Regions from separate parts of the Streptomyces sp. NBC_01012 genome, predicted to be linked through region 2. Evidence: riboswitches for the same ligand, from Rfam matches in the RefSeq annotation. Region 2 holds a riboswitch; the other holds the start of a gene.
The links. Region 2 has a riboswitch for ZMP and ZTP ahead of OG623_RS33910 (bifunctional 5,10-methylenetetrahydrofolate dehydrogenase/5,10-methenyltetrahydrofolate cyclohydrolase). Riboswitches for the same ligand answer to the same signal wherever they lie in the genome.
Positions count from the first base shown of each region.

Region 1: another riboswitch for ZMP and ZTP. It lies ahead of glyA (serine hydroxymethyltransferase); the one in region 2 lies ahead of OG623_RS33910 (bifunctional 5,10-methylenetetrahydrofolate dehydrogenase/5,10-methenyltetrahydrofolate cyclohydrolase).

Region 1 covers NZ_CP108688.1:2,396,694-2,402,885, forward strand. The annotation lists gene OG623_RS10410 (NERD domain-containing protein) at 1-1,102, opposite strand, end outside; gene glyA (serine hydroxymethyltransferase) at 1,279-2,589, opposite strand; ZMP/ZTP riboswitch at 2,630-2,754, opposite strand; gene OG623_RS10420 (Ku protein) at 2,814-3,917, opposite strand; gene ligD (non-homologous end-joining DNA ligase) at 3,977-4,870, shown strand; gene OG623_RS10430 (PBS lyase) at 5,077-6,192, shown strand, end outside.
Region 2 covers NZ_CP108688.1:7,596,974-7,603,165, reverse strand. The annotation lists gene OG623_RS33930 (purine-cytosine permease family protein) at 1-242, shown strand, start outside; gene OG623_RS33925 (TetR family transcriptional regulator C-terminal domain-containing protein) at 239-787, opposite strand; partial or broken gene OG623_RS33920 (glycoside hydrolase family 30 protein) at 1,055-2,488, shown strand; gene OG623_RS33915 (isocitrate lyase/phosphoenolpyruvate mutase family protein) at 2,566-3,330, shown strand; ZMP/ZTP riboswitch at 3,336-3,421, shown strand; gene OG623_RS33910 (bifunctional 5,10-methylenetetrahydrofolate dehydrogenase/5,10-methenyltetrahydrofolate cyclohydrolase) at 3,443-4,345, shown strand; gene OG623_RS33905 (DNA-3-methyladenine glycosylase family protein) at 4,314-5,261, opposite strand; gene OG623_RS33900 (VOC family protein) at 5,263-5,634, opposite strand; gene OG623_RS33895 (MarR family winged helix-turn-helix transcriptional regulator) at 5,740-6,192, shown strand, end outside.

The DNA.
Region 1 (6,192 bases), 5.2 Mb from region 2:
GCGGAGCGAGGGCGGACACCTGGCGCTCCCGGCAGACCCGGACACCGGCCGGGGTGGCGACCACCTCCAGCTCGGTGACACCGGTGAACACCAGCACGGTCTGCACGGGCACGTCGAAGGCGCAGTACGCCTCCAGCGCCGCCCTGGCCCGCCGGGCCTCCGGCCTGCCGTCGAGCGCGTACGGCTGCGGTTCGCCGTCGTCGATGCGCAGCGTGTCGTCGGCGACCCGTGCCGAGGTACCGGTGCGGTACTCGGTGCTCACCACGAACACCCCGCCCGGCCCGATGAGCAGATGCCCGATCTCCGTGGCGTCCGGCAGGGGCACGGAGTGCAGGACCCGCCAGCCGTGCCGGGTCAGCCGCTTGAGCTCGGCCCCGACCCGCCGCTCACCCGAGAGGGCGCCGCGCCGCGGGTCCGCGTCCTTGTGCCGGCGCAGCGCCCCGGTGGCCGCCCGTACGAGCGCCCCGGTCCCGCCCTCGCCGAGCTGCTCCCGGAGCGCGGCTCCCGGCCGCCGCGACGCGAGGTCGCTCGCGGCGGTCAGCGCGGGCAGCACGGCGGGCCGCCGCCGCGGTCCGGTCCCGGCCGCCGGAGGCTCGGGCGGGACCGGGGCGGGGGCGGGAGCATCAGCCGGGGCCGGGGCCCCGGCCTCGACCGGATCCGGTCCGATCGCCTTCGTCCCCGCCTCCGTCTCGGCCTCCGCTTCCGGTACGGGCGCCCGCTGCGGCGCGGCCACCACCGGTCCGGGCGCAGGCGCCGCCTCCCGTACGGGCTCGGGATCGCGCTCCGGCACCGGCTGCCGTAAGGCCGTCTCCCTCTGCCCCGCACCCCGCTTCCGCATCCCCCGCATCGGCGGGATCCGCGGGACCGGCGGCGGCGCCGCATGGGCGGGGTGTCCGGCCGGGGCCTCCGCGTCGACGAGGGCCGGCAGGTCGGGGACCTGGCGTGCGAGTGCGTCGGTCACCGCGTCGCGGTAGCGCGGGTGCAGGACCGTGATCGTGCCGCTGCCCCTGTCCGCCCATCCGATCGCGGTGCCGTCCGGCAGATTCACATAGAGCCGGTCGTGCCCGAAGAGCTGCCATGACGTGACCTTGAGATCCTGCATCGTGCCCCCTCTGTTCGCACCCCCGGCCATCCTTGCTCTCCCAGCCTGTACGGCGGTCCGGCTCCCGCACAGGGCGCAGAGCGGGCGCGCGGGGTCGGGAGCCCGGCGTTCCGGAGCGGTCCGGACCCTGTGTGCCCCGGGCTGCTCCGGCATCGCGGGCCGCTCCGGCTTCCCGGTCAGGCCGGCAGGAGTCCCGGCGCCGGATACGCCTCCATCATGGTCCGCACTTCTTCCCTGACCTTGGAAACGGTCGATTCATCACCTGTACGAGCGGCATCGACCACAAGACCGATCCACTGTGCGACCGTCCCCATCTCGGCGGCCCCGATGCCCCTCGAAGTCAGGGCGGGGGTGCCGATACGGATCCCGGACGGGTCGAAGGGCTTACGGGGGTCGTAGGGGACGGTGTTGTGGTTGACGACGATCCCGGCCCGGTCGAGGGCCTTCGCCGCGATCTTCCCGGAGACACCCTTGCTCGTGAGGTCGGCCAGCAGCAGATGGTTGTCCGTACCGCCGGAGACGAGGTCGAAGCCACGTGCCGCCAGCTCATCGCCCAGCGCACGGGCGTTGGCGACGACCTGGTGGGCGTACGCGGCGAAGTCGGGCTCCGCCGCCTCCTTGAGCGCCACCGCGATGGCGGCGGTGGTCTGGTTGTGCGGGCCGCCCTGGAGACCGGGGAACACGGCGCGGTCGATGGTCTTGGCGTGCTCGGCCGTGGTCAGCAGCATCGCGCCACGCGGTCCGCGCAGGGTCTTGTGGGTGGTGGTGGACACCACGTCGGCGTGGGGGGCGGGCGAGGGGTGCGCGCCGCCGGCGATCAGTCCCGCGATATGGGCGACATCGGCCACCAGCACCGCGCCGACCTCACGCGCGATCTCGGCGAACCCCTCGAAGTCGATCGTCCGGGGCACGGCGGTGCCGCCGCAGAAGATCAGCTTGGGCCGCTCGGCCCGTGCCAGGTCGCGCACCTCGTCGAGGTCGACGCGCCCGGTGTCGCGCCGCACTCCGTATCGCAGGCCCCGGAACCATGTGCCGGTGGCCGAGACACCCCAGCCGTGGGTGAGGTGTCCGCCCATCGGCAGCGCCATCCCGAGGACGCTGTCTCCGGGCTCCAGGAACGCCAGATAGACGGCGAGGTTGGCCGGGGACCCGGAGTAGGGCTGGACATTGGCGTGGTCCATCCGGAACAGCGCCTTGGCCCGCTCGACGGCGAGGGTCTCCACCTGGTCGATGACCTGCTGGCCCTCGTAGTAGCGCTTGCCGGGGTAGCCCTCGGAGTACTTGTTCTGCAGGACGGTGCCCGATGCCTCGAGCACGGCGGCGGAGACGTAGTTCTCACTGGGGATCAGGCGCAGGGTGTCCGCCTGGAGCCGCTCCTCGGCGTCCACCAGGGCGGCGAGCTCCGGATCGGCCGCCGCGAGGGCGGGGCGGTTCGGAGCGGTACGGGTCGGAGCGGGACGGCCTGCATCGATCGGCTGTACGGCCACGGGTTTCCTCCCGGGTCGGTCGCACGCGGGCGACATGGACCCGGAATGCCCAGGCGGACGGCCCTCCGGCGATGACGCCCCGGGCGCGCCCGGGGAGTGCCGCTCCCTCGTGGTCGTTTCCACGGAGCACCCCGTGCGGGGTACGCGCCAGTCGCGGCAGTCCGCACCCTACTGCGGGGCGGCCGGTTGCGACACCGGGCACGCCCGGGGGCGCGCGGCACACATCAGGCCGAGGTGCGCTTCCGTGTGCCCCCGGAGCTCTTCTTCGCCCCGGTCTTCTTCGCCGCGGGCTTTTTCGCAGCGGTCTTCTTCGCCGCGGGCTTCTTGGTTTCGGCCTTCTCGGGCGCGGCCCTTTTGGCCGCCGTCCTCTTCGCGGGAGCCGATTGCGCGGCCTTCCCGGCGGGGGCCTTCTTCGCGGCGGTCTTCTCGGTGGGCGCCTTCTTCTGCGCGGCCTTGTCCGGTGCGGCCTTGTCCTGTGCCGCCTTCTTCGCCGATGCCCCGGCCTTCTTCTTCCCGATGGGGTGGACGTCGGCGACCTCTCCCCCGTGCCCGCCGTGGGACTCCTTCGCCGCCCGCACGCTGCTCTCCAGCGCCGCCATCAGGTCGATCACCTTGCCCTCGGGCTCCTCGGCCTCCTCCTCCGCCACCGGTTCGCCGGCCGCCTTCGCCGCGACCAGTTCCTCGACCGCCTCGCGGTAGTCGTCGTGGAGCGCGTCCATGTCGGCGTCGCCGAGTGTGTTCATCAGCGCGTCCGCCAGGTCCAGCTCCGCGTCGCGGACCTTGACCCCGGCTTCGGGGGCGACGCCCTCGGGGGCCCGGATCTCGTCCGGCCACAGCAGGCCGTGCATCGCGATCACGTCGTCGGCCACCCGCAGCATGCCGAGCCGCTCCCGCCCCCGCAGCGCGTACTTCGCGACGGCGACCTTTCCGCTGCGTCTGAGCGCCTCACGCAGCAGGGCGTACGGCTTGGCGGCCGGCACGCCGTTGGCCGAGAGGTAGTACGCCGAATCCAGCTGAAGGGGGTCGATCGCGGAGGCCGGCACGAACCCCTCGATCTCGATCGTCTTGGCGGTGGGGAGCGGCAGCGAGGCCAGGTCCTCGTCGGTCACGGGGATCACCGTGCCGTCGGCGTCCTCGTACGCCTTGACCGTCTCGGAGGCGGGCACCTCCTCCTCGTCCAGCTCGCAGACCTTGCGGTAGCGGATCCGGCCACCGTCCTCGGTGTGGATCTGCCGGAAGGAGATCGAGTGGTTCTCGGTGGCGTTCATGAGCTTGACCGGAATGCTGACCAGTCCGAACGAGATCGAGCCGTTCCAGATGGACCTCACCGTTCACCCCTTACGCCCGCCACAGCCGCAATGATGCGATTTCGTGTGATTCTTATCGTATGACGCCGATCACAGAGGTGGAGGGGCGGCGCCTGGCGCTCAGCAATCTCGACAAGGTGCTGTATCCGGCCACCGGTACGACCAAGGGCGAGGTGCTGCACTACTACGCGGCCACGGCGGCGGGCGTGATGCTGCCGCATCTGCGCGACCGCCCGCTGTCCTTCCTGCGGTACCCGGACGGCCCGGAGGGGCTGCGCTTCTTCACCAAGAATCCGCCGCCCGGTACACCCGACTGGGTGCGCACGGCCCCGGTCCCCCGCAGCGACGATCCCGACGCCCGGCAGGTGCTCGTCCAGGACCTCCCGTCGCTGATGTGGGCGGCGAATCTGGTGGTGGAGTTCCACACCCACCAGTGGCGGCAGGACTCCCCGGCCGTGGCCGACCGGATGGTGTTCGACCTGGACCCGGGGCCGCCCGCGAGCGTCGTGGACTGCTGTGCGGTCGCCCTGTGGCTGCGGGAGCGGCTGGCGGCCGACGGGCTGTCCTCGTACGGCAAGACCTCGGGATCCAAGGGGCTGCATCTCCTCGTCCCCCTGGAGCCCACCCCGTCCGATGAGGTGACGGCCTATGCGAAGGGGCTGGCCGTCCAGGCCCAGGAGGCGCTGCCCGAGCTGGCCGTCCACCGGATGACGCGCTCGCTGCGCCCCGGGAAGGTGTTCGTGGATTTCAGCCAGAACGCCGCCGCGAAGACCACCGCGGCCCCGTACACCCTGCGGGCGAAGAGCGGTCCGGCCGTCTCCGCACCCGTCACCTGGGACGAGGTCGAGGCGTGCGCAACACCGGACGACCTTCGCTTCCTCGCCGGTGACATGGCCGCACGGCTCGAGCGGCACGGAGATCTGCTCGCCCCGCTGACCGATCCCGGACAGGCGCGCCCCCTGCCCGGGGCCTGAGCCGGGCGGAGAATACAGGGCCCGCACAGCCCGGTCACAGCCATCGCGTCCACGGCGAGGAAAGGCCGCATGTGGCGGGTGGATTGTCGTGGCCGTGGTGCACACTCTGCGCAGACACTGCTTCGCGGGCACGGTTGTGGCCGCGCGGAGACGAGCCCGACCCACCCTCATGCGCCGGTCGGGCCGAAACACGGGGAGGGTGTGGCGTGTTCACGGGGATCGACGAGGTCGACTGGGCCTCGATGGAGCATGCCTACGGCCCGGCCGGCGATGTGCCGGGGCTTCTGTACGGACTCGCGTCCGCCGATCCGGCGGAGCGGGAGAGCGCGCTCGACGGGATGTACGGCGCGGTGCACCACCAGGGCGATGTGTACGCGTGCACGCTCGCCTGCATACCGTTCCTCTTCGAGCTGGCCGTGGATCCTGGGATACGCGACCGGGGCGGCATCGTCGAGCTGCTCACCAGCATCGGCGGCATCGATCTGGACGAGGACGACGAGAGCGAGCTGGACGAGGACGAGATCGAGGGCGTGGCGAACTACGCGATGGCCGCGGCCGCCGTGTCCGCCGGTTCCGCGGTCTTCTTCGAGCTGGTCGCCGACGAGGACCCGGGCGTACGGCTCGCCGCGCCGCTGGCCCTGGCCAGCCTGCACGGCAGGCCGGGCAGGGTGCTCGCACTGCTGCGGGAGCGGCTGCCGGTGGAGGCCGACGACGAGGTGCGGCTCGCACTGGTCGAGGCGGCGGGCCGGATCGCCCTCCGCCACCGGCCGCTGGCGGACCGGGCGGCCGACTGGCTGAGCAGGCTGGCCGCCGAGGCGTATCCGCCGGGCCTGCGGCTGGCGGCCCTCGCGCAGCTGGCCCGCTGCGCCCCGGACGCGCTGCCCGGTGATGTCGTACGGGTGGTGTCGGGCCTGCTGCGGGAGCTGCGCTCCCGGACCGGCAGGCCGGAGCCGCCCGCCGCGCACGCGCCCGGTGGTGACGGTGCGGGGACGGGTCGGGCCGCGTCGCCGGCGCCGGTGGGCAGGCTGCGGGAGCTGGCGGCCGACGAGTCCGCCGGCCGCGGCACCCCGTGGGCCGCCGACCTGCTGCGGACGCTGCACGCCGGCCTCGACGACCGGGTGGAGGAGCGTACGGCGCTGCTGGCCGACCAGCTGTGCAGCCCCGACCCCTGGCAGCGCATCGACGCCGTGCGGCTGAGCGGCGGCCTGATGCGGTCCTGGCGCGGTTCCTACGAGGGCCTGGTGCGGCTGGTCGGCGCACAGCTCGCCGATCCTGAGCCCCGGCTCGCCGAGGCCGCGGCGCAGGTGCTGGAGGAGCTGTTC
Region 2 (6,192 bases):
CGGACCCCGATGGCCGCTACGGCGCCTGGCGCTGGGACGCCCTCACGGTCTACGGGGTGGGGATCCTCGCGCAGCTCCCGTTCCTCGTGACGCACTTCTACACGGGCCCGCTGGCGGATCCGCTGGGCGGCGCGGACATCTCCTGGATCGTCGGCCTGGTCGTCCCGGCGGTCCTCTACTGGCTGCTGGCCCGCCGCGGGAACACCGTCGCCCTGCGCGAAACCACGTACGAAATGCCCTAGGCCCGCAGCCTCCCCACCAGCGCTTCGATCACGCACTCCGTCGATGCCGCCATGTCCACGGCATCCGGGTCGAGCAGCCACTGCACCTGCAAGCCGTCCATCACGGCGACGATCGCGTTCGCGGCACCGATGACATCCAGGTCCTGGCGCACCTCGCCCAGTGCGCAGGCCTCCGTCAGCGCCTCGGCGACGAATTCACGCAGGCCGGCGTAGCGGTTACGGAAATACGCCTGCGCGGGGTGGTCGTCGGTGACGCTCTCCGCCGAGAGCACCGCGTAGAGGCGGACGATGCCCTCGCGCTCGGCGTTGTGGCGGACCGTGTCCACCAGATGCCGGAGGAAGGTCAGGCCGCGCGGCCGGTCCGGGCCCAGGTCGGCGATGTCGGTGGCGTCCCGCAGGTCGAGGACCTCGGTCAGCAGGTTGGCCTTGGAGTGGAAGTAGTGCAGGACCCCGGCCTGGGTCAGGCCCGCGCGGTCGGCGATCTCGGCGAGGGATGCCTTGCCGTAGCCCCGGGCCGCGAAGGTCTCCATCGCGATGCCGAGGATCTCGTCGTGACGTTCCTGGGCGGCGGGGCTGCGTTCCCGGCGGCTGCGCCGACCGGTTCGAGGTGCGGACGTCGCCGTCTTTTCGGTGCTCACCTGCCGGAGTCTAGGCCGGACGTGATCGATGCAGAAGAAGTTCCGCACAACCACTTACTAAGTACTCAGTAAGCGTGCTTGTATGCCGCCCGTGACCCACTCAGGCAACCACCGCACGAGAGGAGCCGGCGGCACATCACGTACGCGCCCCACCGCAGTCGAAGGAGCCGCAAGATGACAGCACCCGCACACAGTCGCGCCCGGGCGAGAGCCACGAGGACCGCCGTCGCGGCGGCCGTTCTGACCCTCACCTGCACGGGCATCGCCTACGGCGCCCACAGCACACCCCCCGGTGTGGCCGCCGACGATGCGGCCCATGTCTGGATCACCACGCCGGACGGCACCAGCAAGCTCAAGGACGACGGCACCGCCGCCTTCACCGGCAGCCCGCAGTCGACGGACATCAGGATCGACGCCGGGGACACCGGACAGAAGTTCACCGGCGCGGGTGCCTCCGTGACGGAGGCGTCGGCCCATCTGATCCAGCAGCTTCCCTCGGACACCAGGGACTCCCTGCTCAGGTCGCTCTTCTCCCGGGAAGGGGACGGCATCGGCCTGAACTATCTGCGCCAGCCGCTCGGCAGCAGTGATTTCAACGCCGAACCTGGCTTCACGACGTACGAGGACACCCCAGGGGCCTTCTCCATCGACCGGGACAGGCAGGAGACCATCCCGGTGATCAAGCAGGCCCAGGCGGTCAACTCCTCGATCCGGTTCATGGGGACACCCTGGTCCGCCCCTGCCTGGATGAAGACCGGCAACGATCTCAAGGGCGGCAAGCTCGACCCCGCCCACTACCAGGACTACGCCGACTACCTGGTCAAGGCCGTCGAGGCGTACGGAGCGGAGGGGATCGAGCTCACCGACCTCACCGCCCAGAACGAGCCCGAGTTCGAGGCGACCTATCCCTCCATGGCGATGACCTCGTCCGAGCAGGCGGACTTCCTGAAGGTCCTGGACGAGACCCTCACGGAGAACGATCTGGACACCAACCTCCTGGCCTACGACCACAACTGGGACCACCCCGACTATCCGCTGGACGTCTTCAGCAGGACGTCCGGGATGAACCGTCTGATCGGCGCGGCCTTCCACTGCTACGGAGGCACCCCCGAGGCGCAGCAGCAGGTCCGCGACGCGGGAAAGCGCGTCTTCTTCACGGAGTGCTCGGGTTCCGACTCCGAGAACACCGCGAACACCTTCGAGGACACCCTGCGGTGGCACGCCGAGAACCTGGTCGTGCGGAACATGCGCTCGGGCGGTGAGACGGTCGTCGACTGGAATCTGGCCCTCGACCAGAACGGCGGCCCCCACCAGGGCAACTGCTCGACCCGCTGCAACGGTGTGGTGGAGATCGCGGGCGGCGACGTCACACCCAACGCCGAGTACTACACCCTCGGACATCTGTCGAAGTTCGTGGACGTCGGCGCGGACCGGATCGGCTCCACGGCCGACGGCACGATCCAGAACGTCGCCTTCCAGAATCCGGACGGCGAACGCGTCCTGTACGCCGTGAACACGGGCACGTCCGATCAGGAGTTCTCCCTCACGGACGACGGCCGTTCGCTGACGTACACGCTTCCGGCGGGTGCGGTGGCGACGTTCACCTGGCAGCCCTGACCCACGCCGAGGATTCCCGCCCGCATGGTTCGGCCGGCGCCGAACCATGCGGGTCCTAGCCTGGCGCCATGACCAGTTTCCACGCACTGCACCACACCGGGACGCCGTTGCTGCTGCCCAATGCCTGGGACCACGCGTCCGCCGCGGCCCTCGCCGCACGGGGCTTTCCCGCGATCGGGACGACCAGCCTGGGCGTGGCCGCCGCGGCCGGGCTGCCCGACGGTGCGGGGGTGGCCGAGGAGGAGACTCTTCGGCTGGCACAGCTCCTGGGCCATCGGGGGTTCCTGCTGTCCGTGGACGCCGAGGGCGGTTTCAGCGACGACCCGGCGAAGGTGGCGGAGCTGGCCGTCCGGCTGGCCGCCGCCGGTGCTGTGGGCATCAATCTGGAGGACGGCAGGGGCGATGGAACGCTCAGCCCCGTCCCGGTGCACGCGGCCAAGATCGCGGCGGTCAAGGCGGCCGTGCCCGACCTCTTCGTCAACGCCCGCACGGACACCCACTGGCTGCGCACCCAGCAGGACGAGACCACGGCCCGGCTCGACGCCTACATCCGGGCCGGCGCCGACGGCGTCTTCGTCCCCGGTCTGTCCGACCCGGCGGGGATCTCCGCCCTGGTGCGGTTCCTCGACGTACCGCTGAACATCCTGTACTCGCCTTCGGGCCCGGGCGTGGCGGAACTCGGCGCCCTGGGCGTACGCCGTGTCAGCCTCGGCTCGCTGCTCTACCGGGCGGCGCTGGGGGCGGCGGTGGGCGCGGCGGAGGACATCCGTGCCGGGCGCCCGGTGACCGGCGGAGTCGCGAAGTACGCCGAGGTGCAGGGCTTCGCCCAGTAGGCTGGGGTACAGGCCGTGACTGGCGCTGAGGTGGAGCACCACCGGGGAGCGGTCTGACGAGATGTCGTTGCCGTGCGCCTGGGCGAGCAGTCAGCCACGCCTGGAGGGCATCATGTCCACGACTCGAACAGCCCAGCTCATGGACGGCACCGGCCTCGCCCGGCGCATCATCGAGAAGGCCGCGGCCGAAGCGGCGGAGATCTCACGGAGTTCGGGGACCGGCCCCTGTCTGGCCACGGTGCTGGTGGGCGAGGACCCCGCGTCGGCCACGTACGTCCGTATGAAGCAGGCCCGTTGCGCGAAGGCGGGCATCCGGTCACGGCACATCGCTCTGCCCGCCGCCACCACGACCGCCGAGCTCGTCGACACGCTCTCGGATCTGTCCGGTGATCCGGATGTGCACGGCATCCTGCTCCAGCATCCCTGCGGTCCGCACATCGACGAGCGAGCGGCGTTCGAGGCCATCGCCCCGGAGAAGGACGTCGACGGCGTCACGATGCGCTCGTTCGCCGCGATGAGCTTCGCGCTGCCCGGCTTCGTGTCGTGCACCCCGGGCGGAATCATGCGGCTGCTGAAGGCCTACGACGTCGAACTGTCGGGCAAGCACGCCGTCGTGGTGGGCCGTAGCGCGATTCTCGGCAAGCCGGCCGGGATGCTCCTGCTCGCCGAGGACGCGACGGTGACGTACTGCCACTCCCGCACGGCCGACCTGTCGGAGGCCGTCCGGGAGGCGGACGTCGTGGTCGCCGCCGTGGGGCGTCCTCGGCTGATCCGGGGCGAGGACATCAAGCCGGGCGCGGTGGTGGTCGACGCCGGATACAACGCGGGCAATGTGGGCGACGTGGACTTCGACACGGCCCGCACCCGTGCCCGGTTGATCACTCCGGTTCCTGGTGGCGTCGGGCCGATGACGATCGCCGTCCTGCTGGCGCAGACCGTGGAGGCCGCAGCGCATCAGCTGGGATTCCGGCGCCACCGATCTCTCACGGCCGGTTCCCGGCGTGGGCACGCATGAGGAGGGCGACCCAACTGCGGTAGGGGCGCCAGGCTTCGGCCAGCGCCGCGAGCCGTCGGGGGCTGCTGTCCGCGGTGGAGGCGTCGAGGCCGTACGCGGCTGCCATGGCCCGGTGGAGGCGGGGCTCCACGGTGGGGAAGACATCGGGGTGTCCCGCGCCACGGATGAGGATGAGCTCGGCGGAGAACGGTCCGATGCCGGGCAGCTGTCTCAGGTCGCTGAGGGCGGACTCGGCGGGCTGTGCGCGCAGGACCGCGGCGTCGAGGCGCCCGTCCAGGGTGGCTTCGGCCAGTGCGTGCAGGCGCCCGATCTTGAGGCCGGTGAGACCGGGGACGTGGTCGAGGGTGCGCAGCACGGCGGGGGCGGGAAAGGCGTGCAGCCGTCGGCCCGCCACGTCGACGGGCCGGCCGTGCTCGTGCGCGAGACGGGCCTTGATGGCTGCGGCCTGGGTCTCTCGGATGCGGTTGCCGATGATCGTCCAGGCGGCGGCCTCGTAGGGCGAGTGGAACAGGACGGGCCGCAGTCCCGGGAACTCGGCCTGGAGACCGGCGACGACCTCGTCCTTGTCGGCGAGGGCGGGGAAGTCGGTGGCATCGACGTCGAGGGAGAGGATGCGGGCGATCTGGGCGCCGGCGGCCCGGCCTGCCACGGAGCCCGCGGTGGGCCGGGTGGTCCGGCCGTCGGCACGGACGGTGCACTCCGCGTGGACGAGGCCGGGGGTGCCGGGGGCGCCGTCCGTGGTCTCCTCCTGCCGGACCGCGGCTCCGACCACGGTGCGTCCGTCGTCGGAGACGAAGGCCAGCCGGAGAACCGCCTCGGCCGTGTGCTCGTAGGAGGCGGGGGTGAAGCCCTCCAGGAACCGGATGGAGGCGGCGAGGGAGAACGGACCGGCCGGGGCGAAGGAGACCGCGGCCACGTCAGCCGCCCTGGTGGACGGTCAGGACATAGCCCTCGGGACCGGTGAAGGAGAACATCGGGCCGAAGGGGCTGTCGGTGACAGGCGTGAGGATCTCGACGTCGTTGGCGATGAGCTGGTCGTGCAGAGCCTGGGTGTCAGGGGTGGGGAACCAGAGAGCGACACCGAGGCCGGGGCGGCCTGCATCCAGGTCGGTGCCGGGAAGCGGGTCACGCACGGCCAGCGCCACGGGCTTGGTGTCGAAGACGACCGCACCGGGGGGCGAGACGGCGGCACGGCGCAGGCCGAGGTTCTTCTCGCAGAACATGGCGGCAGCCTCCAGGTCACGGACCTGCAGAGCGATGAAGTCGGGACCGTCGATGGCGGCGGACATGGTTCCTCCTCGAATTGACGCGAAGACCTGACGCCAGGACTTCGATGTCAGGGCTTTGACATAACAGAGCGTAGAAGGCGCTCCGGCCTATGTCAAAATACTGACATGGATGACACGCCGCCGATCGAACCGCCGCACCCCGCCGAGGACGTGACCGATCACGTGGGCTACCGGCTCAAGCGCGCGCATGCCGCTCTGCGAGGCGCTATGGACCTGGTGCTGCGCGGTCACGACCTGACCGTTCCGCAGTACTCCTGTCTGGAGGTCCTCGCGGCCCGCCCGGGCCTGTCCAACGCCGAGCTGGCCCGGGCCACCTTCGTCACCCGGCAGTCGGCCAACACCGTCCTGCGCGGTCTGCAGGACGACGGCCTGGTCGCCCGCCCCGACACCGTGGCCACCGGCCGCGCCCGCCCCACGCATCTCACCGATGAGGGCAGGCTCCGGCTGAAGGCGGCACAGTCGGCGGTCTACGCCGTCGAGGCCCGCATGATCCGCGCCGTCCCCGCCGGGCGTCTGGCCGAGCTCCTCGCTGACCTCGACCGCATGACGCTGGCCCTC